2 regions of the Rheinheimera marina genome follow, and region 2 is predicted to be linked to the other one. Evidence: riboswitches for the same ligand, from Rfam matches in the RefSeq annotation. Region 2 holds a riboswitch; the other holds the start of a gene.
The links. A riboswitch is a leader RNA that binds a small molecule or an ion and turns the genes downstream of it on or off. The one in region 2 is predicted to bind cyclic di-GMP.

Region 1 (14,893 bases), on a different contig from region 2:
TTTGCTCAGAATATCCACAATAATGTCGAGCAGCAGTGGCTCGTGGTGCTCAATCACTTCGATGTATTTTTTGTCACTTAGCATCAGCTGCATAGACACCCGCACATAACCCAGCTCTTCGGTGCTGGGTGTCACGTAGTTGGTGACTATATCCGGGTCAAAAGGATAATAAGCAATTTCCGCTTTAGGTTTTGCTGGTGCCGCATCCTGCGCGAACAGCGGGCCTTGAACTGCCATTAAAACCGCAAAAATCAGCGCTCGTTTCATTCCGGTTTCTCTTTCATTTTTATCAAATAACTGCGGTGATCTTACCTGATGACATTGACTTAGGCTATCAGCACCGCGAATTCTTTTGCTAATCTAAGCCGCTGTAAGTGCATTTTTCCAGTCTTAAGAAAAGCTGCAAGTTGCTGTAACAACATCAGAAGCTACCAGCCTGAGCTGTAGACCTGTTCATCCTATCGCATAAAGTGCAGCCATTTGCAGAGTTTTTTTGAGTTCCGCCTGCTGGCCTTGTTATGATGCGCGCCATCATGACTGGTCCGGAACCTGGCATTGGAACAGCAGCCCGAATTTTTATTGCAGGGACAATGGTCACCTGCCCACACTGAATTACTTCCGCCCCATTACCAACCCTGGTTGCTGGAAGCCGGTTCGCTGACGGCTTTATTGCGTCTGCACTGCCAGCACTTTGCGCTGGAAGTGGTGACAGAGCGGCAGAGCATTTTACCGCCTGAATGGCAACAGCAATGGCAACAGCAGCATGCCTTGTGCCGCGAGGTGATTCTGTACTGTGACCATCAGCCGGTGGTCTATGCCCAAAGCTGGTTACCAGCAACCACTATTGCTCAACTGCAGTATCTGGCTGCTTTGGGCCAGCAACCGCTGGGCGATGTGATTTTCCAGCACCCGTCCTTGCAACGTGGTCCGATCGAAGTCGCCTATTGGCCAGAATTAGAGCTGCCCCGGCTGGGTTTGCAGCATGGTTTGTGGGGGCGACGTTCGGTATTCAGTCTGTTGCAACAGCCTTTTCTGGTGCAAGAGGTGTTTTTACCCGGAGTCAAAGACCTATGAAATGGATGTTGCAACTGTCGCATTGGCCCGAATACAAGTTACTGATGCGGTTGGACAGGCCGATAGGCAGTTACCTGCTGCTCTGGCCAACCTGGTGGGCTTTGTGGCTGTTATCTGCAGGCCAGCCTGACTGGTACTTGGTCATCATTTTTAGTCTGGGTGTGGTGCTGATGCGTTCAGCTGGCTGCGTGATTAACGATTACGCAGACCGTAACTTTGATGGCCATGTGGAGCGCACCCGGCTACGGCCGCTGGCCGCCGGGCGGGTGCAGGCTGCCGAAGCGCTGCAGTTGTTTATTCTGTTATTGCTGGTCGCTGCCAGCCTGCTGTTGTGGCTGAACTGGCAAACCCGCTTACTGGCGCTGGTGGCTGTGGTGCTGGCGATTGCCTACCCATTTATGAAGCGGGTGACCTACCTGCCGCAATTTGTATTGGGGGCGGCCTACAGTTGGGGCATTCCGATGGCCGCTATGGCCAGCCTGAGCACAATCCCTGGCTGGATTTGGGCGCTTTACCTGGCCAACTTGTTATGGACAGTGGCGTACGACACCTTCTACGCCATGGTCGACCGGGACGATGATATCCGGATCGGGGTGAAATCCACTGCGTTATTGTTCGGCCCTTATTGCCATCAGGCCATCGCGTTGTTGCAAGTGGCGTTTTTGTTGCTGATGGCCTGGGTAGGGACGGAAACGTTTGCTGGCGTTTGGTATTACACAGGGCTGGTGCTGGTGGCGTTAAGTTTCGCCCATCAGCACTGGCAGGCCTCTACTCAAGGCCGGGCTGGCTGCTTTCAGGCGTTTTTAAATAACCATTACAGCGGCCTGCTGCTGTTTCTGGCCATTGCTGTAGATAGTCTGGCGCGTTGATTCCTGCTTCTGGGCCAGAGTAAAACAAGGCCGGTGAAGGTAAACAGCAGGGCAGTGGCGGAGAACAGCATCAGTAGCGGACTGTTGAAGTTTTCCCGCTCCTGGTAGTCCATGATGTGCAACATCCAGACAAAATCAAATAAGCGCCAGTTGTCAGTCCGCACACTCAGTGCAGTACCGGTAAAGGCGTGCAGATAAAACGCACTGTGCTCTTGGTCTTGCCAACTTACTTGCCACAGCGGGCCGCGCAAGTGGCGGACTTCAAAAGGTGCCTGCTGCAGTAAGGCCAGCGTTGCTGCGGGTGCCGGGCCCTTGTACTGCGCTTGCGCCAGCTGCAATGCTTCAGCTTCCGTCAGTAAAGCCAATGGCTCTGCGGTCAGTGCGGAATAAGCGCTTTGTTCTCCTTGGCGATTCAGCAAATACACAGGTTCAGTGCCACGTTGGCTCAGGCTCAGGCTGGCATCCGCCTTGCCAGCCAATATGGCCGCTGGAGCTACGGCCTGCTGCCAGCTGGCTGCAGGCAATGCCTGACGCAGATGGTCGCCATGGACTTGATCGATAGGCAGAAGGGTCATGATCAGGCCGCTGCCAAACCAGGCCAACAACTGGAAGAGCAACAGCCAGCCCAGATATTTATGCAAAGTGCGCCATAAGGGCGCACGTAACCCTAACTTCATCTGATCACCCCAGTGTTTTTTCCCCAGAGTGCCTGAGTGGAACTAAAAACTCCATAACAGGAGGCGGCAGTCGACATGCGTCATGTTGTCGCAGCTCGCGGAACCAGCAGCGATTAACGGGACGGGTCAATCAGGCCCTGAATGCTGGTGTTATGGCGGAACCAGCCGGCAATGCTGAACCGAGGGCTGTCCGCTGCTTTCACTTCATGCGGGAAACGGCAGCTTTCAAACAACACCAGGGTACCGGCTTTCGGTTGCACGACTTCCAGCTGCTGCTGTTGTCCATCATAGATCACTAACTCACCGCCGCTGTCGCAGTCATTCAGGTAACAGACGCTGGACAGTACCCGGTTGGAACGGCCGGCAAAGGCATCCAGGTGGGTGCGGTAAAAATCACCTTGCTGATAACGGGCGTAATGGGCTTCAAAATCGACCAGTCCAAGGAAAAACCGCCGGTTCATCCATTGCTGCAGCTCTGCCATGCGGGCCAGATACGCCTGCTGCACAGGGTTTTGCTCAGACAGCCAGAGCGTTTGATCGCGCCGTACCTCGTTATTCAGCTGATGCTGACCGCTGCGGCCAACTCCGGCTGGCGTCAGCGGCTGCTGTTGCACGTCCTGATACAAGGCCCAGCACAAGTCCGCTGGCAGCGCTTGCGGCAGCACCACATAACCTTGCTGATAAAAAGGCGTGCTGAGGCTGTCCAGCCAGTTGTCGGAGGTGGGCCAATGGTACGGGGTGCTGTGCATAAGGAATGAAAAAGCCGCCAGGATTAATGGCGGCTTTTTACTCAGTCTGTACAGCGCTGTCAACTAGTACTGGTAGTAACTGGCTTTCTTCAGCAAGTCGGCTGCATTAATCCGGCCTGTGACGCATTGGTTGATATCGGCTTTACGCACCAGCCAATAGTGATCCTTGGCGTTACTGCGGCCGGACAAACTCAGTTGTAAGGAGACAAACTCGTCTTCTTTCAGCTCCCGCAGGCTGGCACCGTAATCACAAAGTGTGGTGGTAAACACAGTGCCCATTTTGGCCACCAGTTCCGCCTGGCGCTGGGCCGCCAATTTTTGCTGCTCCTGCTGCTTCTTCTGGTATTCCTGTTCCTGAACCGCCAGTGTTTTTTGCAGTTCAACCAGCTTGCTTTGCACTTGCTGCGCTTTCTGATTGGCTTCATTCAGCTCTTTTTGTTGCTCACTGTCCAGTTTACCGACTTTGCTTTGGAACTCGTAATCGCGTTTGGTGCGCTCGTAATCGCGCAGCTCCCGTTCCAGATCGCGGCGCTGATCACGCAGGTCACGCAGTTTGTCGCTTTGGTCGCGTTGTTGTTCCGCCAGCGCTTCAGCGGCTTCGGCCATGTCTTCAATAGCGTCTTCGTCGATGCTGAAACTGAAGCTGTCGCCGGTGCTGATGACTGTCACCGCTTTGGCGGCCTGAGCGCTGACCGCGGCCACAGGTGCTGGTGGCGGAACCGGCGCTACAGGCGCAGTCGGCGCCAGCAGCATATGCCGGAACCAGCCGCCGCTGCTGTCAATTTTAAAGGCAACGCCCTGGCCCAGCAGGTAGCTGTGGCTGACCCGGCCGACGCTGTGCTCTTCGCCGCCTAAGGACTTTTTCAGAATGTCCTGCATAATGCTCAGGTTTTGCCCCAGTTTGGGGTTCACTTCAGTGGCAGCCATGGCAGGAACTGCCAGAGCTGCAGCAGCCATCAGGCTGATAGTGCGCAAAGTTCTCATCGGTTTACCGCTCCGTTACGCTGTTGATTCGGGTAGATCGCATTGACATCCAGCCGTGCCTGGCTCGGCTGGTAGTTTTCCTGCCAGTAGTTCCAGTCGGCCTGACGTTGCTGGTTCAGGTATTCCACCAGTTCCAGCATGTCTGTTCGGCGATCTTTGTTTTGTTGCTCAGTTAAATAATCTTTCAGCAGAATCAGCTGCGAGGCCTGTTGTTGCGTCGTGGAGTTCAGCTGCTGCTGCAGATAGTCATGTTGTTCTTTACGGTAGCTGGCCAGCAGGGTTTCCAACTGTTGTTGCTGAATTTGTTGCTGGTTGTTCCAGCTCAGCGTCAGGCCAGTTTCTCCCAGTTGAAATTGCAGCGGCGATAAACTCACCACCAGAGCCAGGCTGGAAAACGCCACGCTCAAACGCGGCCACCAGTCCTTTTTCGCCGGGCTGTTGCGCTGCCACTGCTGCTGGAACATGCTTAGCGTGTCCACTTCAGGTATCGGCGCATAAAAGGGGGCTTTGGCCTGACGCTCCAGCATCCGGCTCATCTGTAGCCGGGCCAGCCACTGAGGCTCCTGCTGCAGCTGTTGCTCACATTCGTCGGCGGTGATTTTCCCCGCCAGATAGGCTTCAAAAATTTGCTGACTGTTCGACATCTGCTAACTCCAACTGCGTACGCAGTTTATCTAAGGCCGCATAAAACCTGGATTTAATGGTATTGCTGGACAAAGCCAGCTGCTCAGCAATTTCATCAAAGGTAAAGTGCTGATAAAACCTCAATTCAACCACCAGCCGTTGTTCCGGCGGTAATAACCTTAATTGTTGCTGCACCAGCCGCTGAGTTTGCTGACCGTACAGTTGCAGCTCATAACTGGGCGTGTCCTCGTCCGGGCAATCGTAATCTTCCGCCAGTTCCTGGTGATTCTTGCGTTTGCGTAGCATATCCATGGCTCTGTAGTTGGCAATGCCAAACAACCAGCTTTTAAAACTGCTGTCACCGCGGTACTGCGCCAGATTGCGGCATAGCACCATCAGTACGTCCTGCAACAAATCACGGGCGTCGTCCGGCGAGCCTAACAAACGCAGGGCGTAGTAGTACAAAGGCGCCTGGTATCTGGACACCAGCTGCTGCCAGGCTTTGGCGTCTCCCGCTATGGCCTTTTCTATTAATGTTTCGTCGCTGCGTTTAAACACGTTGTTTTTCGGATCCGCTGAAGTTGTTAGTAAGTCGGACTGGTGTGGTAAATAGTTTGCTCTGGGAGAGATAAATTACAAAATAATGAAAGGATATTTATTAAGGTACTGAGAAGTAAACAAAAAAATATTTGAATAGAGCCCGGCTTTTATCAACCGGGCTGAAGATAACATTATTTGCTGAGTGTGCGGCGGTACCAGAGGATCAACGGAAATCCAACCAGGGTGGGTAACAACCAGGGCAACAACTGCCAGTAGCCATGCAATATGGCGCTGAATAGTGCCCGGCCACCGAATGCACTGAAGGCGGTGTAGGCGGCAATGCCTGAACCCAGCATCGAGGCGGCATGTTCAACCAACCAGGCGCGCGTATCTACAGTGGTGACAAAGCTGTAACGTAAAATCCCTGTGGACGTGCCAATACCGATGAAGGCAAACACCAGGACCAGCGGCTGGCTAAAGCCAAAATACGCCAGTTCGCTCAGGCTGACCGCCAGCAACAGTGCCACCGGACCCAACACTGACCAATGGCGCAGAACGGAGCGTTCCTGTTTGGTTTTCAGCGAAAGCTGGGCATGCCGGATAGTCACCCAGCTCAGCAGGCTGAGCAGAAACAAAAAAGCGTTCTGATCCATCACCCGCTGATACAGTGCCGGGTCTGACACCGCACGGCTCATGAGCTCAGGTTTCACCGCCATCGGCATGGCCCAGACCAGCGCCGTCATTAAGATGCCGGATGCGCCGACCAGGTGCATGCACAGGCTGTAATAACGACCTGTTTTTCGATGCACAGGGCCGCCTTTTTTACTGAGTAGCGGGCCCCAGAACAGCAGCAGCGCAAGGCTGCCCAGAATAATATGTGTCAGGCTGATCGATTGATACACAGAGGCCAGCATAGGAAATCTCCTTGTTGTTAGACCTGCTCAGGTTAGCTCGCACAGTGGATGTGATGCAGGTGCCAAAAGTGAGGATTTTTCATTGTGACTTTTGGCCTATTGAGTACCGGCTGGTATCAGGCATACTGCGTTGATGAAACTTCAACAACGTCTGAGCTGGGATGTGCTGGCCGGGGTATTAACCTGGCTGCTGGTCTTTGGTTTAAGCCTGTATTTATGTTGGCCGGATCCTGCACTCAATGCACGTTTGCCTTGGGCGATACCGCTATTTCTGCTTTATGGCGCCTGCTTTCTGCTGATCACCAGACCTGGTGAGCGGTTAGCCGCGGATCAAGGCATTGGCCTGGTCATTTATATGCTGCAGTTAAGCAGTGCGCTGGCACTGAACTGGTTGTTGCCTTTAGATTACCTGGCCATTCTGAGCATTATCTGGGTGTCTTTATTGCCTCATCTGGTCCGTTTTAGCCGGGCCCTGTTGATTGCTGTGCTGGTTCTGGCACTGTGGTTTAGTGTGGATGCCTACCTGGAGCAGCGCTCACTGTTGATCCCGGCACTGCTGTATGGCAGCTTTCATCTGTTTGCGTTGCTGATGACTAAACAGGCGCGTTCAGAGCAGCAGGCGCGCCAGCAACTGGAACAGCAGCATCAACAGCTGGTGCTGGCGCAGCAGCTACTGAAAGCCAGTGCGCAGCAGCAGGAGCGCAGCCGGATTGCGCGGGATTTGCATGACGTGCTGGGCCACCATTTAACCGGCCTGATCATTCATTTGCAGGTGGCAGAACATCAGAGCAATTCAGAGAGTCAGCCGACACTGGCGACCTGCCAGCAATTGGCCCGGCTGTTACTGGCCGATGTGCGTGAAGCCGTGTCGGAGCTCAGGCAGCACCGGGTTTTGGACTTGCAACAGGCGGTCACTGAGCTGGCAACCGCTTTGCCGCGGTTGCAACTGCACAGCGACTGGCAGGCCGAACTGCCGCTGACGTCCGTGCAGCAGGCCGAACAGGTGCTGCTGATTATTCAGGAAGCACTGACCAACAGCCTGAAACACAGCGGGGCCACGCAAGTGCAGTTGCTGACGCGGCAGGAGCCGCAAGGCGTGCTGCTGCAAATCAGTGACAATGGTCAGCTTCATTCAGATTGGGTGGCTGGCAATGGCATGCTGGGTATGCAGGAGCGGGCGGCTTTGCTGGGAGCTGAACTAGAGTGTAAAGAAGCGCAGGGCCATATGCAGCTTCAGCTCAGATTGCCTTTGGAGGCTGTATGATCCGGGTTCTGCTGGTGGACGATCAGACGCTGATCCGCGAAGGGATCAAAAGCCTGCTGGCATTGTCCGGCCAGGTGACTGTGGTGGCCGAATGCAAAGACGGTTCTGAGGTTGTGCCTGCGGTCCGGCAGCATAAGCCAGACTTAATTCTGCTGGATTTATCGATGCCTGTCTGTGACGGCATCGGCACTCTGCGTTTATTGCGTCAAACAGGATTAACAGTGCCGGTACTGATCCTGACCACCTTCGAGGAGCACGAGCTGGTGTTGCAAAGTATTCAACTGGGGGCTAAAGGCTATCTGCTCAAAGACGTGTCCTTGCAGACCCTGACCCAGGCTATTGTCACTCTGACGCAGGGCGGCAGCTGTTTTCAAAGCAGCGTGACGGAACGCTTGCTGGCTGGCATCAAACCTGCGGCACAGCCGGCTGTGCGCCATGGCATTGACGCATTGTCGGAGAAAGAACTGGAGATACTGCAATTGATGGCTGGTGGTTATTCCAATAAAGAAATCGCCAGCGCACTGTATAAATCGGAAGGCACCATTAAAAACCAGATCTCCAGCATTCTGGAGAAATTAGGGGTCAGAGACCGAACCAGAGCTGTGTTGCTCGGCCTGGAATTGGGGCTAATCCAGCAGCGCTAAGCCGCTCATTTTGTTTGAATTTTATTCTTGAATACGTTTTACCCGCTATACTGGATGCCGACTGTCCTGTATCGGATCAAAGGCAACCAGGGAAATGAGGGTATAGCGGTTGAGTTCAGAGTCCAAATCATTAGCTGGCGTGCCGCTGCGGGCTTTTTTTTCCTGGCCTGTACTTGGGCTTTTTGTACTCTTCGGCGCTTTATTAATCCTGATTTCTTATTACAACGCCAATCAGGCTGCAACCAGTTACGCCTCTCAATTGGCCCGGCAAACCACGGCACAAGTACAGGACCAACTGGATCAGTTGCTGTCCGTGCCCCGGCTGGCTGCCGAGTCGAGCCGGCAAATGCTGCAGTCCGGCCTGATCTCCTCCGAACAGACTGAGTTGTTATCCGGCTTTTTCAGTTGGCAAATGCAGCATTACCCCCAATTGACCTATCTGTCGCTCGGCGCTGCTGACGGCCGTTATCTGGGAATTCAACGTAATCCGGTGAAAGGCTCTGTGACCCTACTTTCGTCCTGGGACAATCCAGAGCTGCAGCGCAGTCAGTATGAGCTGGATGCCACAGGCAAAGCGCAGGCCAGACTGCAAGCCCCGGCCTTCTACGATGTGCGCCAGCGGGAATGGTTTCAGCAGGCGCTGCGGCTAGGTAAAACCAGCTGGTATCCCTTGTATTCTTACAGTCATTTCAGTGGCAAGGGGATTGGGTTGGCTACCCCTTGGTACAGTCTGAATGGCCAGTTCCAGGGAGTGGTTGCTGCGGATATCAGTCTGGACTTGTTGCAGAATTTTGTAGCCAAGCTGGCGCAACAGGTTGAGGCCAGTATTTTTATTGTCAGTGCTGACCAGCGGTTGCTGGCCAGCAGTCAGAGCACGGATGCCGCTGAATCTGTGGTGCCGTTGCTGGCTGCCTTCGCAGACGGTCAGCCAGGTCAGCGTCAATTGCGCTGGCAGCAGCAGGATTATCAGACATTTTTTCAATCATTTCAGGACCCTGCCGGATTAACCTTGTCCATTCTTGTGCTGGTGAATAATCAGCATTTGATGCAACAGGCCTATGCCAGCCAGCGTCAGAGCGGCATGCTGATGATTGGCGCCGTAGCGGTATTTGCCGTATTGGGTTGGCTGTTAAGCCGGCAACTGTCACAGCCTGTGCTGGCCTTAAAAGATTGGGCGCAGCAACTGGAGCAAGGCTCGACAGCGCATGTCCCTATGCCGGAAAGTGCAGTACGGGAAGTGAATATTCTCAGTCAGGCCCTGGCACAGATGGCGCTGCGGCTGGATCAGTCCTTTATGCAGCTGGAACAACGTATTGAGGTCGATTCCCTTTCATTGCAGCGTTTGTCACTGGCGGTAAGCCGCACCAGTAATGGCGTGGTGGTGCTAAACGCCTCTGGACAGATTGAATGGGTGAATCAGGCGTTTGAACGGCTGGCCAGTCAGAGTCTGGCTCAATTACAAGGGCGGGGATTCAGCCAAAGTTTTCAATGGATTGATGCCGACAGCAAGCTTATGCTGATGGAGCAGTCGTTGGCAAAAGGCCAAAGTTTTACGCTGGAATGCCTGTGTAATCTGGGCCATAGCAAAGCGCGCTGGCTGAGCCTGGAATGCGACGCGGTGCAGAATGAGCAGGGCGAGCCGGGCGGTTTTGTGATCCTTTGTCAGGATATTCACAGCCGTAAGGAGTCTGAAGCGGCCGCACAGGAAGGGCAGCAACGGACCGAACGACAACGCAGTGCGCTCACCCAATTGGTGTTGAATGAAGCTGTGTCTTTGGGTGATCGCCAGGTGTTTGCGCAGGTGCTGGCCAAAAGTACCTCTGTCGCTGTGCTGTGTAACAGAGTCAGTGTCTGGATGCTGTCAGATGCAGGGGACGAAATGTTTTGCCTGGCACTGTATCAGCAAGGTGGTTCGGTGCGGCAGGATCAGATGGTGCTTCGAAAAAGTGATTTCCCTGTGTACTTCGATACCATTGCGGCCAAGGGCTGGATTTGCGCTGACTATGCTCAGTCTGATCCAGCCACCAGTGAGTTCAGTTCGGTCTATTTAAAACCTTTGGGGATCACCTCCATGCTGGACGGTGGCATTCTGCTGGCAGGCAAAGTCGTTGGGGTGGTGTGTCTGGAGCATATAGGTCCGCCACGACAGTGGCACAGTGATGAAGAAGCTTTTGTCAGTGCGGTGGCTGCAGTGATGGCGCAAACCCTGACGGTGGCACAACGCAAAGACGCTGAGCAAATCAGCAAAGAACACGCACAGCACACACAAACCGTACTGAACAACGTGGTGGACGGCATTATTACCATTGATGAGAGTGGTCGGATCGCCAGCGTCAACCCAGCCGCTCAGCAGATGTTTGACAGCAGTACGGACCAGCTTACCGGACGCTATGCCATTGAGTTGTTGTCGGCTGATGCCAGATTGCAGCAAAAGCAGGCGGCGTTTTTCCCTTTGCCTGGCCAGGCGCCAGTGTTGGGACAAAGCCGGGAGCTGGAAGGCCAAAAAGCCAACGGCCAGTTGTTTGCAATGGAACTGGCGGTCTCACAAATACGCCGTCAGGGCCGGTTGCTTTATATCTGCACGCTGCGGGATATTTCCGATCGGAAACGGGTAGAAACCTTGAAAAATGAGTTTGTCTCTACCGTCAGCCACGAACTCAGAACCCCACTGACATCTATTGCTGGCGCTTTGGGCCTGCTAGACAATGGCATTGTTGGAGTGCTGGAGCCACAGGCGGCAGAACTGGTGCGTATTGCGCATAAAAACAGTCAACGCCTGACCTCATTGATCAACGATTTACTCGACATCGAAAAAATTGCGGCGGGCAAAATGCAGTTTGAACAAAAGACTGAGTTAGTGCTGCCTTTGGTGCATCAGGCGTTGGAGCTGAACCGGCTGATGGCACAAGACAAACAAATCCGGCTGGAGTTTTGTGCCGACAACAACGAATTGCGTGTTGACCTGGATGCAAAGCGTTTTATCCAGGTCCTGTCGAACTTCCTGAGCAATGCCATTAAGTTTTCACCCCTTGGTGCTCAGGTGCTGGTGCGGCTTGAAGAACACTACGGCAACGCCCGCATTGCGGTGACGGATCAGGGCCCCGGTATTGCCGCTGAATTTCATCAGCGTTTGTTCAAGCGCTTCTCACAGGCAGATTCATCAGACAGCAGGCACAGCAGCGGCACTGGCCTTGGTCTGGCGATTTCCAAAGAACTGGTGGAAAGCATGGGCGGGCAAATTGGCTTTAGCTCCTCGCCTGGCGAGGGCGCTACTTTTTGGTGCAGTTTCCCTCAGTCTGATAGCAGCTTTAGGGCAGATTGAGCGGGCTATGAGCCGTTTGCTCCTGATGCTCCAGTGATTCCAGTTCAATTTGAATGGCGTTACAGGAGATCTGAATTTCATAAAGTGATACCAGCAAACTGCCCATTAAACTGGCCAGACTGGCGGCAAAACTCCATTGACCGGCGAGCTGCCACTGCATAAAAAGACAAAACATCGACAAGGTACAGAGCACAAAACTAATCACGCCCCAGCGCTGCATGGAGCGGATCAGAAAGACCCGTTTACGCAGGTTCTCGATTTGACGTTTTGCCAGCTCACGCACCTGATCGCCTTCCCGGGTGTTGAGTTGGCGGATTAATTGCGCCAGCACCAGAAACCTGTTGGTGTAGGCCAGTAACAGCAGGGAGATGGCCGGAAATAATAATGCCGGGGTGGTGATTGTCATCAATGATAAATCCATAAAAACTCCAGTTCAGAACGAAAACCTGCCAGCCTGTCAGTCTGAGGGTTTGGCATAAACTCCGGCTGTTGTGTATGATGCCAGCCGATAGCCGCACGGAGTCTCCAGCATGAAACAAAAAGCCAATAATTTCCAGATGATGCGTGAACTTGGGTACTACCAGCAAGCGGCAATTGCGGCCGCTTTGCTCGAGCGTATGTTACCGAATTACCAGCTATTTGCCGAAGTCACTGAATTTGGTGATGCCAAATTGTGTCGCGATATTTTGAATATGGTGTGGGAATGGTTGTTTGTACGCCGGGTGAAGATTAACTTCGAGCGGCTGGCAGAAGAGCTGGAGCTGGCCACACCAGACCAGGCCAATTTTGATGTTTTTGGGGTGTTTCCGGCCATTGATACCGCGACAGCACTGGACACTATGCTCAATGGTATTTCGTCCCAGGACGCGGCTGAATTTATTAATGTGGCAAAAATTTCGCAGGCAACAGTGGCCCGGTTGATTGAATGGGAAGCAGAAGAGCTGGACATCAGTTCAGAAGCGGAGCTGAAGAAACATGTGCGCGATCACGAACTGATGCAGTATGAAATGGATTGTCTTGCTGAACTGATTGAGTTAGTACGGCCTATCCAAAGCTTTGAAAAAAACGATGTGCAGCAGCTGAAAGCCTGGGTGAAAGAACAAGGTCTGACCAATTTAGGGATGGAGTTTAGTTCAGAAAATAATCAATCCGATCAGTGAGTTTTCGGTACTATTAGTTTAACTAATTAAAAAACCTTAAAAAATTGTGTTGCGCGATTTTTATTCGCTATTTACAATGCGCACCGCTCGAAAGGCAAGTCTCCTGAAAAGGAGCACACGCAAAGCTTCAGATCTAAGGGGAAACCTATGATAGCTGGGCTGCCGTAACCGGTCAGGTTACGTAGGACGCGCACCCATCAGAATACTGATGTTCAAAGCTCCTTCTTTCGTGTTTGCTGATATGACAGTAGCGTTGTTGCTGTGGTGGTAGTCAGCCTGAAAAACCATGATTCTGCCTGAATTCAGGCTTAGCTAAACCCGGAGCTTTTGACATGAAATTCAAATTTGTTGCTTTAGTTGCTACTGCTGTTGCCGCCCAATTCGTTGCCCCTGTTGCTTCTGCCAATGACCAGTTAGCTCAGTCTATCTGTGCTTATGTCGCTGACAACAACAAAAACAACCTGCGTAAGACACTGTCAGACAACCGTCTGCGTTTAAAAGCTGTGTACGATGGCATCAGCTGTGATGGTTTACCTCTGGTACGTTTCGCGATTAAAAACAACGCCGCTGACACTGCAGAATTCATCATCAAGCAGTTACCAGGTAGCCAGGTTGCTCAGTCAGGTGATATCGAGTGGGCGAACAGCAATGGTTTCGCAGCCTCTCCAATCCTGGAAGTGATCAAGGCTCGTAGCGCCAGCTAATTCAGAATTCTTTGTTAAAAAAGCCATGCAACTGCATGGCTTTTTTATTGATTAGCCAGCGGTCTGCCACAAACGGTAGGCCAGTTGCCCGGCAATTTTTTCTTTCAGCAGTGTCCAGCCTGCTGGTATGTCCTGCAGTGCTAATTCTTTTTCGGTTTCCAGATACACCAAGGCGCCCGGTTTTAACCAACCGTTAGTTGTCAACGCCTGACAGGTCGGCAGTGCCAGCTGCTGGCGAAATGGCGGGTCGATAAACACCAGATCAAACTGCTGGTTGGCCTGCTTATTCAGCCAAAGCAGGGTATCGGTCTGCAGCACTGAGCCTTCAGTGGTGTTCAGGCTTTGCAGGTGCTTTTTCAAAAGGGTGGCGGTTGACGCATCTTTTTCCAGCATCAGCACGGACGCCGCATAACGTGACAAGGCTTCCAGCCCCAGGCTGCCTGAACCGGCAAAGCAGTCCAGTACAGCAGCACCGGCCACATCCTGCATCAGCCAGTTAAATAAGGTTTCTTTCACCCGGTCTGACGTGGGTCTCAGCCCTTGCGTGTCAAGTACGGGTAAGCGCCGCCCTTTCCAGCGGCCACTGATCAGGCGCACATAACCCGGACCATTGTGAGAGGGGCTTGGTTTCTGACGAGCTGTTTTCATTGAGTTTTTGCCCTGCATCTTAAAGATGGTACTATAAGCGGCGATTTTACCTTAGTTTCCAATCTTCTGGCATCGAGCTTTATGACTACGCAAAATAAACTGTTTTCCTGGCTGGGTTTCGGCAAAAAGTCTCAAAACGAACAGCCTGCGCCTGCAGAACAAGAATTACCAGCAGTGGCTCAGCCAGAGCAAGCGTCAAGCAAGGAGCACGCTGCAGAAGAAACCACAGTCGCAGCCGATGTGCCAACAGAACAGCCTGTTGTGGCTGCAAAGGAAACTTTAGAAGAAGCTGCGGTGACGGCGCCGATGGAAAGCGCCGTTGAAACCGAGATTCTGCCAACACCTGCTGCTGAGCTGGATACACCTGTACAGCCCGAAGTCGGCGCAAAACCCGCAGTGATCGAAGCAACAACAGCCAAAGTGGGTTTTTTTACCCGGTTACGCCAGGGACTCAGCAAAACCAGCGAGAACCTTGGCAATGGCCTGGCCAGTCTGTTTCGTGGCAAAAAAATTGATGATGAATTGTATGAAGAGCTGGAAACCCAGCTGTTACTGGCTGATGTGGGTGTGGAAACCAGCCAGAAACTGATTAAGCAGCTGGTGCTGCATGCCGATCGAAAACAACTGCGTGACGCCGAAGCCTTGTACGACAAGCTGCAGCAGGAAATGGCTGACATGCTGCAAAAAGTGGAGCAGCCTCTGCAGCTGGACGGCGCTGAT
Region 2 (14,893 bases):
TCAGTTTATGGCCGGTCGGTGAAAGTCTGTATCAGGTGAATATTCAATCCTTGCTCGGCTTATTCAGCTGGATGTTTGCGTCAGCCCTGTTGGTGGCGTTGCCCGCCATTATTGCCATGTTATTGGTGAACCTGACCTTTGGTGTGGCCAGCCGATCGGCGCCCAGTCTGAACCTCTTTGTGTTGGGGTTTCCAATGACGCTGCTGCTGGGCTTTGTTTGTGTCTTTCTGACCTTGGGTCAGATGGGCCAGTACTTTATGCAAATGGCTGAGCATGTGCTCGGTACCATGCTGCTGGCGCTGAGGTAACGCATGTCGGAACAAAGCAGTCAGCAAAAGACCGAACAACCCACAGAGCAGCGACTGAAAAAAGGTCGCCGTCAGGGCCAGGTGGCCCGCTCGAAAGAGCTGAATACCGCGGTGTCGCTGCTGCTCGGCGCTGCCGCCTTGCTGTGGTTTGCAGACATGTTCCTCGCCTTATTCCAGCAGGTGATGGAGCAAAGCTGGCGGCTGGACAAAAACAGCCTGAAACAACCGGACCTGATGACCAGCAGCATTGCCAGTGCCTTACTTGGCATGCTGGGGGCTACCCTGCCGTTTTTGTTGACCTTGTTTTGCGCCAGCTGGGTGGCGGGCATTTTACCTGGCGGCTTTATTTATTCGTCCGAACTCTTGGGGCCGAAATTTAACAAGCTGAACCCTATCAAAGGCTTGGGCCGCATCTTTGGCATGGACAGCTGGATTGAACTGGTCAAATCGATCCTGAAAGTCAGTTTGTTAGGCGGCTGCTTATGGGGCCTGCTCAATCATTTGGTCGATCGTTTGCTGAATCTGCAGCGGATGGATTTAGCGCTGGCCAGTAAAGAAGGGCTGGAAGTGTTGTCATTCAGCCTGATGGTGCTGGCGCTGGTGCTTTGCCTGGTGGCTGTGATCGACGTGCCATACCAGCAGTTTAAAGTCAGCAAAGAGCTGAAAATGACCAAGCAGGAAGTAAAAGAAGAGCGCAAGTCCACCGACGGTAACCCGGAAATTAAAGGCCGGATCCGTCAGATCCAGTACCAGCAAGCCAACCGCCGGCTGGGTGAGCGGGTACCGACTGCTGACGTCATTATTACCAACCCAACCCACTTTGCGGTGGCGTTGAAGTATTCCGAAAGCAAAGCCAAAGCCCCTTATGTAGTGGCCAAAGGGGTGGATGAAATGGCTTTGCGTATTCGCGAGCTGGCGAAACAACACCAGCTGGAAGTGCTGGAACTGCCGCCGCTGGCGCGGGCCATTTATTTTTCGACCCGGGTCGACCAGGAAGTGCCAAAAGCACTCTACACCGCGGTGGCCTATGTGCTGCACTATGTGATGCAGCTTAAAGCGTATAAACAAGGCCGCGGCCAGGCGCCGGCCCCATTACCTGATTTATTTATTCCGTCAAGCCTGCAAAAGGCCAATGAGTGAGGATGTCCATTGTGAACTGGCGAGTGTTAACCCAACCCTATACCGCAATCCCGGTGCTGCTATTGGCCATCCTGGCGATGGTGGTATTGCCGTTACCGGCCTGGCTGCTGGATATCTTGTTTACCTTCAACATAGTGATGGCCATTATTGTGCTGCTGGTGGCGGTGTCGACCAAAAAGCCGCTGGATTTTTCCGTCTTTCCTACTGTGTTGCTGGTGGCCACCCTGATGCGACTGACGCTGAACGTAGCGTCGACCCGGGTGGTGTTATTGCATGGCCATGAAGGTACGGATGTAGCTGGCCGGGTGGTGCAGGCCTTTGGTGAGGTGGTGATCGGCGGCAACTATGTGGTCGGTATGGTGGTGTTTGTCATTCTGATGGTGATCAATTTTGTGGTGATCACCAAAGGGGGCGAGCGGATCTCCGAAGTGTCGGCCCGTTTTACCCTGGACGCGATGCCGGGCAAACAAATGGCCATTGATGCCGACCTCAACGCCGGTTTAATCGGGCCTGAGCAAGCCAAAGAGCGACGGGCACAAATTTCCAGCGAAGCCGACTTTTATGGCTCTATGGACGGTGCCGCCAAGTTTGTCCGTGGTGACGCTATTGCTGGCCTGATCATTCTGGTGATCAACCTGTTGGGTGGTGTCGCCATCGGTGTCTTTATGCACAGCCTGAGCCTTGGCGAATCCTTCCAGCGTTTTGCCCTGCTGACCATTGGTGATGGTCTGGTGGCACAAATTCCTTCGCTGCTGATGTCGGTGGCTGCCGCCATTATTGTCACCCGGATGAACGATGAAGGGGAGATGTCGGATGAAGTGGGCCGACAACTGCTGGCGTCGCCGCGCGTGCTGCTGACCGCAGGTTTTATTATGACGGTGCTGGGCATAGTGCCGGGCATGCCAACCGCTGCTTTCTTGTCATTTGCTGCACCGCTGTTTTTTGCCGCCTGGCGTTTGCAACAACAGCAACAGGGCCGCAGCTACACCGAAGTCGAAGCGCTGACCGAGAAGATCAGCCAGGAAGCGGTCAGCCTGAGCTGGGACGATATTCCGCATACCGACCGTTTGTCGGTGGAACTGGGTTTCCGCTTGGTCTATCTGGCGGATAAAACTCAGGGCGAACCTTTATTACAGAGCTTACGCGGAGTCCGCAAAACCCTGTCTGAGTTAAGTGGTTTCCTGTTACCTGAAGTGCGGGTGCGTGACAGCCTGAAGCTTAATCCACAAGAGTACCGCATTAAACTGGGTGGCGTGATGGTCGGTTGCGGCCGCCTACAGGCCAATAAACTGCTGGCGCTGAATACCGGCGATATTTATGGCCAGATGGATGGCGAAGTGACCATAGACCCGGCCTATGGCCTGGAAGCGGTCTGGATTGACACCGAACAGAAATCCAAAGCACTGAACCTTGGCTATTCAGTGGTCGACGTCGCCACTGTGGTGGCGACTCATGTTGGCAAAGTGGTGAAAGAACAGCTGGCCGAGCTGTTTATTTTTGAAGATGTAAAGCAGTTTCAGAAGCGGTTGGCGCAGGTCGCGCCAACACTGGCGGAAGCGCTGGAAAAAGCACTGCTACCCAATTTGCAATTGAAAGTATTACGTTTATTGCTTAAAGAACAGGTCAGCTTGGCCGATGTAGTGACGATAGCCACTGCCTTGGTCGACAGTGCCGAAGTGACCAAAGACCCGATTTTATTAGTGTCTGATGTGCGCTGCGCGCTCAAAGCCATGCTGGTGCAACAAGTGTTGGGTGAACGCGATGAATTGGCGGTGTACAGCCTGGACGACAAACTTGAGCAAACGTTGCAAAGTGCGTTGAATCAGGCCATGCAGGCCGGCAAAGTGAGTCTGGATTCGTTCCCGGTGGCGCCGAATCTGCTCAGCCAGTTCCAGCGGTTGATGCCACAAATTCGTGAGCAGATGCAGCGGCTGGGCTATCACCCAGTATTGGTGGTATTGCCGCAGTTGCGGCCTTTGCTGGCCCGCTACGCCCAGAGTTTTACTCAGGGTAACCTGGTGGTGCTGTCGTATAACGAAGTGCCGGATCAGGTACGGGTCAATGTGATAGGCACCTTAGGCTAAAAATATGGCCGCTTAGCGACTGGACAGGCCTAAGGTCGTCGCTTTTAAACTGTTGACGGTCGCAAATTGTGCAGGCCCAGACCATGGTCGAATCAGTTTCAACAAAGCGTCATGTTAGTATGTTATTTATACAAAGCATAAGTATGTAATTTGTGTGACGTGCCATTTTTAGATAAATAACAGGTGAAATGTTGAAAATTCAGCCACTTAATAAGCTGATTTTACAAAAATAAAACTTTCATCCTGTTTTTTTTTGTTGTTTTTATTTATGTTAAGTGCAGGTTCAGTCAGATTCTGTTCTGAAACTGCAGAGCTTAGAAATTAAAAGGCAAACTGGTCGAAAGGTCAGGACGCAAAGCCTCCGGTCTAAGGGCATTAGCCTAAGATAGCGGGGTTGCATTAGCAAGCGGTCACCCTGCGGGTGTGGCACTGGGTTTGTCGTAAGGCAAGGCTAGGGCGCGCCTGTATCCAGGGTAGGGGTTGGTCTGTCCGTCAGTCTGGCTCCACCTGTCTATTTGCTGTTTGCCTTTTAATCGGGTACCGGGTTTCGGCCCAAACGGGTTGGTTAAAAGGATACATCGGGTGAACAGCACGTTATTTAGTCTGGCATTCAGTTCGATCATTGGCAGCACAGCCTCTACTGTGGTGGTGCCCGCTATGGATCAAGCAGAATGGCAGGTCTCAGGCAATCAGTTCCAATGCCGCATGCAGCAGCAGTTGGGGTCTATGGCGACCTTAAGCTTCCGTCAGGAGCCGGCTAAGCCGCTGGAGCTACTGCTGGACATGGAGTCAAAACATCTGCAGTTGCAGGATGTGCAGGGGCGTCTGATCCCTGCCGACTGGCAACCAGGCCAGCTGGCACCAGCCGTCCAGCTGTCAGCTGCCGAAATCAGTCAGTCGCAGGCGCGCTTTGTTGAGCTGGTGCCCGTGGCCTTGCAACAACTGCAGCAGGGCTACTGGCTGGAAATATGGCTGGACCTGCCAGGCCAGGAGCTCAGTCTGCGAGTACCTAACCTGAAGTCCGCTGCGGCGTTAACCGAATTTCAGCACTGCACCGCCTCTTTATTGCCTATGAGCTGGCAACAGGCCCGCGATTACCAGCTGAGCTATGTGCCAGGGGAACGTCAGCCAAATGCTGCCGGACTTGAGCATCTGCAATTACTCGCCCGTTATATCAAAGAAGACAAAGCCGTCCGCAAAGTGCTCATTGATGGTCACAGCGACGACGCCGGTACGTCTTTAGCCAACCGCCTTGTTTCGGAAGAACGAGCCGACGAAGTGGCCGCTCGCTTGATTGAATGGGGGGTGCCGAAAAAACAGCTGGAAATCCGGGCCCATGGCAACAGATACCCGCTGGCGCGGAACCAATCCAATAACAGAGTGATACTGCGGCTAATCCGCAGTGCAGGTTGAGGTAACAGATCGTATGAATAATTTACTGTGGATCGATGCCTCTGTACCTGCAGAAGAGCAACTGAACTGTGCCAGAGCCGAAGGACTGCAGATCAGGACTGCCAGAGACTTAACCTCAGTGCTGGACGCCTGCAGCAGCTTGCGGCCAGACATTGTGGTGATGGCGTCACAACTGCCGGATATCGAAACCCGTGAGCTGATGCGGGTGCTGAAACGGCATTTCGACAGCTGTCAGATCATTGTGCTGGTGGAGCGCGACCAGCACGCCTTTGCCGCCGAATGCCTGACCCAGGGCGCTATCGACTATCTGTTAAAGCCCTTCAGCGCAGTGCAACTGCAAAACACCATTCGCCATGCCGCGTCGGTCGGGCGTGGCTTGAAAGATATGGTAGCGGTGTCGGTTGGCAGCCGTCAGGTGCTGCAACTGGCCAACAGAGCCGCGCAAACCGACGCCACTGTGCTGCTCAACGGTGAGTCAGGCACAGGCAAAGAGCGGTTGGCCCAATACATTCACCAGGTGTCTGCCCGTCGTGACCAGCCTTATATCGCGGTGAACTGTGCGGCTATTCCGGAAAACATGCTCGAAGCTATGTTGTTTGGTTACAACAAAGGTGCTTTTACCGGGGCGACGCAGAACCAGATCGGTAAGTTTGAAGCGGCTAACGGCGGCACGCTATTACTGGATGAAATCTCTGAATTACCACTGCCATTGCAGGCCAAACTGCTGCGGGTACTGCAGGAACGCGAACTGGAGCGTCTGGGCAGTAACCAGAAAATCAAACTTAATGTGCGGGTGATTGCCGCCAGCAATAAAGACTTGCGCGCTTTGGCCGAACAAGGCCAGTTCCGGCAGGACTTATTTTACCGGCTCGATGTATTGCCACTGCGCTGGCCTGCGCTGCGCGAACGCCGTGATGACATCATTCCGATGGCCGAGTTTTTTATGCAGAAGTACGGCGATGGCAAGTACCTGTTAAGTCCGGCTGCTCAGCAACAACTGCTGGCCTATTCCTGGCCGGGTAATGTGCGTGAACTGGAAAACGTGATGCAACGGGCGTTGGTGATGGCGCGTGGCATTGAGCTGCAGCCTATCGATTTAAGTTTGCCTGCACAGGTGCTGACAGCGGCTGAATTGCCGGTATCGGCCGAGCAACTGAAGCACAGCAAACGCACCGCAGAATTCGATTACGTGTTAGGAGTGCTGAACCAGTTTAATGGTCACCGCACCCGGGCTGCGGCTGCTTTGGGGGTCAGTACCCGGGCACTGCGCTACAAATTGGCTGCTATGCGTGAGCATGGTGTAGATACAGACGCAATAGCTTAAGTCAGAGGAACAGATCAATGGTCAGTCCAATTCAATCCCAACAAGAATTACTCAGTCAGTTTGGTCAGCTGGAGCAAATCGCCCGCAATGACCGTATTCAGCCGGCCCAGGCCGACAGTGGGATCAGCAATGATTTCAGCACGGTAATGCGTTCCATCAATGCTCAGCAGAACCTGTCGTCGGAAATGATGGCTGCGGTCGATGCCGGACGTTCTGACGATGTGGTCGGCGCTATGGTGGCCAGTCAGAAAGCCGATTTAAGTTTCTCCATGTTGCTGCAGGTGCGCAACAAAGTGATGAACGGTGTGGATGACATTATGCGCATGTCGCTGTAAGGCTGAATGATGAAAACTGAATTAGCTAAAGCCATGCCGGCCACTATTGACGGCAGCTTCCGCGAGAAGGTGATCAACCTGTCCGGCAAAATGCAATTTTTGCCACAGGGTGAACGCAGCCTGGCGTCCATTGCGCTGCTGGCGACCCTGGTGGCCGCCACTATTGTGGTGATCCTCTGGACCTCGGCGAAAAACTACGTGCCTTTGTATGGCAGCCAGGAGCATTACGACAAAGCCGGTATTGTCGAAATTCTGGATAAAGAGCAGTTCCCGTTTCGTATCGACACTGACAGCGGCAATATTATGGTGCCGCAAGACCGTTTAGCTGACGCTCGCATCACGCTGGCGGCCCGTGGTATCAAAGCGGCCATGCCGGAAGGCCTGTCGGCCATGCAGGACAAAATGAATATGGGCACCAGCCAGTTTATGGAGTCGATGCAGTACCAGCATGCGCTGGAGGGCGAACTGGCCCGCACCATTATTACCATGGACGGTGTACGCAATGCCCGGGTGCATCTGGCCATTCCGAAGCGCAACCTGTTTGTCGGCCGGGAAGAAGAAAAATCAGCCGCCTCAGTGATGGTGGACTTAGCGCCGGGCTACAACATGAAACCCGAACAGGTGGAAGCTGTGGTCAGTCTGGTGTCCGGCAGTATTCCCGGGCTGGACCCGCGTCAGGTCTCGGTAGTGGACCAACGCGGCAAGCTGGTATCGGGGTCTTTGTACGACGAAACGCCGATTGGCAAAGAAACGGACAAAAAACTCGCCTTTATCGACAAAGTCGAGCGCTCTATTGAGCAGCGCGCCTCCATTATGTTGTTACCTGTGCTGGGTGACGGCAACTACCGCATTCAGGTGTCCGCAGACGTCGACTTTAACGTGGTGGAAGAAACCCGCGAAGCGTTGGACAAAGACGCGGTGCTGCGCAGCGAAAACACCAAAACCGACTCGATGCAGGACCAGCTGGCGATGGGCATTCCCGGCTCCTTGGCCAATCAGCCGCCTGTGCCGGTACAACAAGGCCAGCAAGCGGCAGCGCCGGACAACAACGAACGCACCTCACAGCGCAATGAAACCCGCCGTGAATTCGACACCGGCAAAGCCATTACCCATACCCGCTATGAAATTGGCCGGGTGAAAAGCCAAAGCGTGTCTGTGCTGGTGAATCAGGCTGCGGCCGGAGAAGCTGGCTGGACACAGGCGCGACTGGACCAGTTAGCTGACATGGTGAAAACCGCCACTGGATTCCAGGCCGAACGCGGTGACCAGTTCACCATCAGTGCTTTTGAATTTGTGCCGGCTGGCGCTGCCGCTGAGCTGGAAGGTATGGCCTGGTGGCAACTGCCGGAAATGAAAGAATACGTCCGTTATGGCATTGGCGCGCTGATTGGCCTGGCGCTGGTGATTTTTGGCGTGCGGCCTTTGGTGAACCACCTGACCCGCAAACAAAAGCAACAAGGCAACGCGACTGGCGCATTAACGGGGCTGAACCCATTAAGCGCGGCGGCACAGGCGGGTGAGACACCGGCGGATGCAGCCAAAGGCCCGGCCACTCTGGACGGTGTCGCGTCAGCAGCTGTGGATTCAGCCGCTGGGGCTGCCGCTGCGCATAACATGAACTTACCTGCGGTCGGGTCTGAGTTTGCCGACCAAATCAACCATTTGCAATTGCTGGCGAACCGGGAATCTGACCGGGTTACTGCAGTGATCAAATACTGGATAGAACGAGGAGTCAGCGTTGAATCCGTTAAGAGCTGAGCAAGCAAAACCTATTGGTGATTTGGACAAGGCCGCGATACTGCTGCTGAGTATGGGCGAAGAAAATGCCGCCTGTATTATCAAAAAACTGGGTCGCAACGAAGTGCGGGCTTTGTCAGAGCGTATGGCCAAAATTGCTAACGTCACCCAGGACGACGTGGCTTCTATTCTGACCGACTTTTTTGACCAGTACCGCACCGAAAGCGGTGTCAGCGGCGCGTCCAGGTTGTACCTGGAGCGGGCGCTCGACAAAGCGGTGGGCCGTAAACTGGCGCGTGGCATGCTGGACGATATTTATGGCGGCGCTTTGGCGGACGATATCCGCCGGCTGGAATGGGTGCCGGCTGAATTGCTGGTTCGTTTTATGGAGCAGGAACATATCCAGATGCAGGCGCTGATCCTGGCCTTTTTACCGGCCGAGCAGGCCAGTGCCATTCTGGGTTTATTCCCGCAGCAAAAACACGACGACATTCTGTTCCGTATTGCCAATATGCGCGAAGTCAGTGAACACGTGATTGAAGACCTGCGTTACACCCTGGAGCGCTGCATTGATTATGTTGGTGAACAGGTGGGCGCCCGCGTCAACGGGGTGCAGCAGGTGGCCGACATTATGAACCGCTACAGCGGCAATAAAGCGGAAATTATGGAGCTGCTGAAACAGCACAACTCTGCCACAGCGGAAGCCATTGAAGACAAGATGTATGACTTCTTCAGCTTAAGCCGTCAGAGCGAAGAGGTGCTGAACCAGCTGCTGACCGACCTGCCGGACGAGTTGTGGGTCACGGCGTTAAAAGGCGCCGATGTGGCGCTGACCGAAGCCATTCTGGCGGTGTTACCTAAGCGTCTGGCGCAAGTGTACCGTCAGCAAATCGATACCATGAAACCTCAGCCTGTGCGCAAAGTAGAAGCGGCGCGCGCCGAGATTATGGCCATAGTAAAGCAGCGTATGCTGGCTGGCGAGCTGGATTACCGGTTGTATCCGGAAGAGACGGTGGGCTAAATGAGCGGCGCCGCGCAACCTTTGCGCTTTCCGGCACTGCAGCGGCGTGATGGCTCCGTACACCCGCAGCAGCAGTACGAACAAGGTTACCAGCAAGGGTATCAGGCTGGGGTCGAGGCCACAGAGCAGGACGCCTTCAGCCGTGGCCGTACCGCCGGTGAACAGCAGGCTGAGGCCTTCTGGCAACACCAGCTGCAGCAGCAACAAATCGACGCTTTAGTGCGTGAGCAGCAGGCGCTGGATTTGCTGGCGCAACAGTTTGAGCAGCAACTGCAGCAACGGGACCAGCAGATTGCGGCGGAACTGCTGACCACAGTGCAGCAGCTGTGCAGCCTGGTCCTGCAGGCCGAACTGGTGACCCAACCGGCTTTACTGCAGTTGTCGATTGAGCAGCTGGTGCCTTTATTGGGCGCGACCGACCCGCTGCAGTCCATTGCGGTGTCGGCACAGGATGCCGCCTTATTTACCGGCATTTCACAAATTCAGCAGGTGCCTTTGCAACTCGACAACCAGTTGTCGGCCGGGCAGGTGCTGTTTAATGGCAAACAACAGCTGCATCAGCTGGATTTCCAGCAGCGGTTAGACGAAGCGCTGTTGCCACTGCGTCAGCAATTGTTGGGCGACCATGCGTAACCTGAGCGCCGAACTGGCCAGCGCCAGAGCCCAGCTGATCCGTCCGTCGCCTGTACTGAGTTTTGGTCGGCTGGTGCGGGTCAACGGGCTGATTTTATCGGCCGCCGGTGGCCATTTTGTGTTAGGCCAGCGTTACCAGGTGGAAACCGAACAAGGCGACTGGTGTGAAGCCGAAGTGGTGGGTTTTGAACCTGACCAGGCCTTTCTGATGCCGCTGGAACCTGTATCCGGCGTGCGGGCTGGCGCCCGGGTGCGTTCGGTGCCGGACGCCTCCAGTTTTTGGGTGTCGCAGGCACTGCTTGGCCGGGTGGTTGACGGCTTAATGCAGCCGCTGGACGGTAAAGGTCGGTTGACCGAAGGCGAACGCATTTCCGCCCAACTGGCGGCGGTAAACCCGCTACAGAAAAAAGGCGTTAGCGCGCCGCTGGATGTTGGCATCCGCGCTATTAACGGCCTTTTTACAGTTGGCCAGGGTCAGCGCCTCGGCCTGTTTGCCGGTTCGGGCGTTGGCAAAAGTAAGCTGCTCGGCATGATGACCCGCTTTACCCAGGCCGACGTGGTGGTGGTTGGCTTGATTGGTGAGCGCGGCTGGGAAGTAAAAGATTTTATTGAGCAGTGCCTGGGGCCGGATGGCCTGAAAAAGGCGGTGGTGGTGGCGTCACCGGCCGATCAGTCGCCCTTGCTGCGGCTGCGCGCGGCCGAACTGGCGCACCGGCTGGCCGCCTATTACCGTGACCAGGGCCTGAACGTGTTATTGCTGGTCGATTCGTTAACCCGTTACGCCCAGGCGCAACGTGAAATTGCCCTGTCGGTGGGGGAGCCGCCGGCCACCAAAGGTTATCCGCCTTCTGTCTTTAGCAAACTGACGCAACTGGTTGAAAAAGCGGGTAACAGTGCCGATAGCCAGGGCAGTATGACCGCCATTTATACAGTGCTGGCGGAAGGCGATGATCAGCAGGACCCTATAGCAGATGCCGCCCGCGCTATTTTAGACGGCCATATAGTGCTCAGCCGCAGCCTGGCGGAGCGGGGCCATTACCCGGCCATTGATATTGGCGCCTCCATCAGCCGGGTGATGCCACACATAGTGCCGGAAGCCCAGCTGAAACAGGCTTACAAACTGAAAAAGCTGTACAGCCGCTACCTGCAGGTGCAGGAGCTGATCCCACTCGGTGCTTACCAACAAGGCAAAGACCAGGAGCTGGACCAGGCGGTGCAACTGTACCCGGCGTTAGAACTTTTTCTGACCCAGGGTTTAAACCAGGCCAGCAGTTTTACTGAAGCCCAACACCAACTGCAGCAATTACTCGGGAGCTGAACCACATGTTAAAGCAGTATCTGCAGTTACAGCAGCAAAACCTGCTGCAAATGGCCGAACGGCAAAACCAGTTGGCGCAGCATAGCCAGCTGGAAGAACACCGTTTGCAGCTGCTAAGCGGCCATATTCAGCAACTGGAACGCAGTTACCAGATGAAGTCCGCCTTGGGCCTGCAAAACCTGGCATCGATGCAAAATGTGCTGTGGGACATGCAACAACAGCAGCAGGACAAAGTGCAACAAAGCCAGCAGGAACTGCAGCAACAGCAGCAGGTTTGCCGCAAACAGGCCGCCTTCAGCAAAGGCATTGAATGCCTGATCGAGCGGCGTGAGCTGGTGCAGCAGGAAAAACAGCAACGCCAGGAACAAGTACAGGCCGACGAACTGGCGATGCAGCTGCATCAACGCGGCAGGCAGTTAGCCTGATACTAATCTCTTCGTTTAAGGTCTGTTGACACTAAGGGGAAATCACGTAATTCTGGTCTTTGTTTAGATAGCTGACTGATAGTGTTCAGTTTTCTGGCTGTGAGCCTTAAGGGAGGCCGCCGGAACTTACAGAGGTCAAGGATGAAACTACTCTTCTCTTTTTTAAGTTTCTGCGGGCTTTTTGTGCTGTACCAATGCAGCCAAGCTGCGGCTGAAAGATCAGGTGTTCCGGAGCTGACTCCGCATTTTTTCCAGCATCGGGCTGAGTTTCAGCAACTGACGACTCTGGCCTGTGCTGTGCAAAAACAAATGAATACCCGTCATGAGGTGTATAAGCCAGGGACTGCGCCTGAGTACCCGATGCCTTTGGCTGCAGACTTCGCAAAAATTGACCGCTTGATCAGGCAAATAGGGGGCGGGAGCCTGATATTGCTACAGGGTGCTGACGGCGGCTCCTCGCTGCTGTTGCTGCAATGGGGTTTTGTGTTTGCCGGCGACAGTGTTGAAATGAGTTACAGCTACAACCCGTCCCGCTTGGCTGACTATATTCCAGAGCTGCACGACCTGGATAAACACAATCCACAAGAACCCGTGTATTTCACTAAGCCATTGGCTGACGGTTGGTATGTGCAATATGACTACAGCCCTTAGCCGCGCTTTAGCACATGGATGCCAGATGAATTGGTTGATTGCTGCAATGGTCGCGGTTTTTGCCATTGCATACTGGAATACAGATAAATACGACTCCCGGAAAGACCTGACTGAACTGAGTCATTATTACCAACAGCATCAGACTGAGTTTCGTCAACTAGCGCAGGCAGCTTGTGCTTATCGTGCCAGAAACCCTGGCACCTACCTTACTTTTGAGGTGGATTTCCCCGCGTCTTATCCGGCTGAAATTCAGCCAGAGGTGGACACCCTAAAAAGGGTATTACGCAAACTGGGCAAAACAGAGCTGGCGTTACCTGTGGCTCCTCAGGGCGGCTGTTCCTTATTCTTATTGCAGTGGTCCGAATGGCGTGGGGCGGGGGGCAGCCATCTGGGCTTTAGTTATCAGCCTGCACAACACACTGAATACAAGCCTGAGCTGCACGACGCTACAGAGCAGGACCTGACCCAGCCTTTGTTTTATAGCAAAACTCTGGGTGACGGCTGGGTGCTGGAGTATGTCAATATTCCCTGAAATTAGGGTGCTTCGAACTCAAAGAGTCGCCAGATCTGAAGAGAACGTCGGGTTAGCTGTGTGACAACTTGACTCTGCCTTTCCTCCTAAGGGATGATTCGCGCCGAATCAGGCCTGCATCCCTGGTCTGCCTGTCTTTTCTTTTGAAGTGGCCTTTTATGAAAAAAATCTGTGTGTCTTTGTTTGCGCTGGCCCTGGTGGCCATGGGTTCTGTGCAGGCCAATCAGCCTGCCGCTTCGGCCACTGTCACTGGTCAGTGGAAAACCATTGATGATGAAACCGGTCAGCCGAAATCTGTGGTCGAAATTTATCAAGACAATGGCAAGCTGTACGGCAAGGTAGTGGAGATTTTCGACCCGGCCAAGAAGGCGGCTCTGTGCAATGAATGTGAAGGTGCTGACAAAGACCAGCCGGTGCTGGGCCTGGTGATTATTAAAGGCCTGAGCAAAGACGGCGATGACTACAGCGACGGTGATATTCTGGACCCGAAAAATGGCAAGTTATACAGCTGCACCCTGAGCCTGGCGAATGCCGACCAGCTAAATGTGCGGGGTTATCTGGGCTTTTCGCTGTTAGGCCGCAGCCAGACCTGGCATAGAGTGAAATAACAGACTTGCGCCAGAAAGCTGGCTGTCTGAAAGACTTAAGCCTGAATGTCCTGTCAACGGGTCTGGGCAGTCTTCCAACGCTGATACTCTGAAGGCCGTAAGCCATAACGGGCCAATACCCCTTCATGCAACCGGCGTAGCTCCTCAACTATGAGAGCCTGAACCGCATGACGTTCAGCAGCAGGTACCTGAAGGCTCACCTGCTGCCGGATGATGTCCAGCGGTTCGGTGGCCGGATTGCAGACCACCTGGTAGATAGTTTGTTTTAAAAGGCTACGCCAGGCTAACCGCAATGGGTCTGGTTCCACCAGATCCTGCCGGATAGCCAGATATTCCTGAGTCGAACGTTCATAGGCCCACAGATACAGGTCACGCAGCAACTCAACCCTGGCCATTTCGTACACGCCTAAAGTGGCACGGCTGTAGGCCTGTTCAGGCACATCCAAAAACGTCAGCGGGCATAAGTTAGCGCGAAACAGCGGTAAATTTGCGGCGAGGCGCGAGGTGCGCTTATTGATGTCTGCAAATGGTTGTAAATAGGGCAGGTGCACCATCATAAAAAAGGACTGTTCAAACGGGTCCAAAATTTGATTGGCTTTATGCAGTAACAAGTCCAGCTCTGCATCTAACTGCTGTGGCGTTGATAAAGGCCGATACACACTTTTGCCAATATCCACGGCATGTAAGCGAACACGGCCTTCGTCTGCAGGGTTTGGCAACAGGTTTTCAGCTAAAGCACTGTGCAGATTCAGCAAGCTATAGCGGTTCAGCTCCAGGCTATCAATATTGTCGACCAGCAATTCAATCGCGGCTTTGTGATTCAGGATCATCTGAGTTTCAAGTGCGGCTTTACCTGTGGCTGCTTTGCCATGGGTAATCAGCTCAAGCGTATCAAGCCTGGAGTAGGTATTACCTTCGAGGTGGCTGGATGCCCAGGACAGATCGATTAATAGTCGGTTCAGGATGGCGCGGCTGTATGTACCTGCAGGTTGCTGTTGGTTAGCCGTCTTCCCAAGGCTGTGCAGCTGGCGGCGAAGTGGAGCGGACAAATACCAGCTCTGGTTAGGTTGGTAAGCCTCTAGAAAGTCCGGTTGATAGCCGACAGGTTTACGGGCTTCGGTGGGCTGATCGATATAGGCCAGAATATCCTTGCTGTCTGCTGATAAAGGGATAAAGGCCGGAAAGTGGTCTGTAGCCGGTCCTGGTTGAGTCACAGTGCGGAAAAGGTAACGTCTGGCGCGCCCTTCGCCAGTCGCCCGTATTTGACCTTCCTCAATCAGGCGGGCAATTTGACGTTGTACTGTACGTCTGGCCATCGTTGGATGCTGGTCAAGCAACTGGGTGAGAGTGAGTCCCTCAGAGGC

Region 1: linked by a shared signal. The riboswitch ahead of ACFO3I_RS10365 (DUF3718 domain-containing protein) and the one ahead of ACFO3I_RS02170 (MotY family protein) in region 2 are both predicted to bind cyclic di-GMP.

The regions. Positions count from the first base shown of each region.
Region 1 is NZ_JBHSGB010000010.1:146,424-161,316, forward strand. It holds gene ACFO3I_RS10295 (flagellar basal body-associated FliL family protein) at 1-267, opposite strand, end outside; gene ACFO3I_RS10300 (chorismate--pyruvate lyase family protein) at 556-1,074, shown strand; gene ubiA (4-hydroxybenzoate octaprenyltransferase) at 1,071-1,943, shown strand; gene ACFO3I_RS10310 (PepSY domain-containing protein) at 1,889-2,620, opposite strand; gene ACFO3I_RS10315 (2OG-Fe(II) oxygenase) at 2,734-3,369, opposite strand; gene ACFO3I_RS10320 (hypothetical protein) at 3,433-4,353, opposite strand; gene ACFO3I_RS10325 (hypothetical protein) at 4,350-4,997, opposite strand; gene ACFO3I_RS10330 (RNA polymerase sigma factor) at 4,972-5,535, opposite strand; gene ACFO3I_RS10335 (hypothetical protein) at 5,709-6,431, opposite strand; gene ACFO3I_RS10340 (sensor histidine kinase) at 6,565-7,695, shown strand; gene ACFO3I_RS10345 (response regulator) at 7,692-8,339, shown strand; gene ACFO3I_RS10350 (ATP-binding protein) at 8,449-11,661, shown strand; gene ACFO3I_RS10355 (DUF2721 domain-containing protein) at 11,648-12,082, opposite strand; gene ACFO3I_RS10360 (YjaG family protein) at 12,192-12,821, shown strand; cyclic di-GMP riboswitch class I at 12,905-12,988, shown strand; gene ACFO3I_RS10365 (DUF3718 domain-containing protein) at 13,154-13,525, shown strand; gene rsmD (16S rRNA (guanine(966)-N(2))-methyltransferase RsmD) at 13,577-14,173, opposite strand; gene ftsY (signal recognition particle-docking protein FtsY) at 14,255-14,893, shown strand, end outside.
Region 2 is NZ_JBHSGB010000002.1:21,525-36,417, reverse strand. It holds gene fliR (flagellar biosynthetic protein FliR) at 1-308, shown strand, start outside; gene flhB (flagellar biosynthesis protein FlhB) at 312-1,448, shown strand; gene ACFO3I_RS02175 (flagellar biosynthesis protein FlhA) at 1,451-3,532, shown strand; cyclic di-GMP riboswitch class I at 3,850-3,934, shown strand; gene ACFO3I_RS02170 (MotY family protein) at 4,115-4,945, shown strand; gene ACFO3I_RS02165 (sigma-54-dependent transcriptional regulator) at 4,959-6,269, shown strand; gene ACFO3I_RS02160 (flagellar hook-basal body complex protein FliE) at 6,287-6,604, shown strand; gene fliF (flagellar basal-body MS-ring/collar protein FliF) at 6,614-8,362, shown strand; gene ACFO3I_RS02150 (FliG C-terminal domain-containing protein) at 8,343-9,362, shown strand; gene ACFO3I_RS02145 (FliH/SctL family protein) at 9,363-9,995, shown strand; gene ACFO3I_RS02140 (FliI/YscN family ATPase) at 9,988-11,313, shown strand; gene ACFO3I_RS02135 (hypothetical protein) at 11,319-11,738, shown strand; gene ACFO3I_RS02130 (hypothetical protein) at 11,880-12,389, shown strand; gene ACFO3I_RS02125 (hypothetical protein) at 12,415-12,921, shown strand; gene ACFO3I_RS02120 (DUF2147 domain-containing protein) at 13,080-13,529, shown strand; gene ACFO3I_RS02115 (Fic family protein) at 13,583-14,845, opposite strand.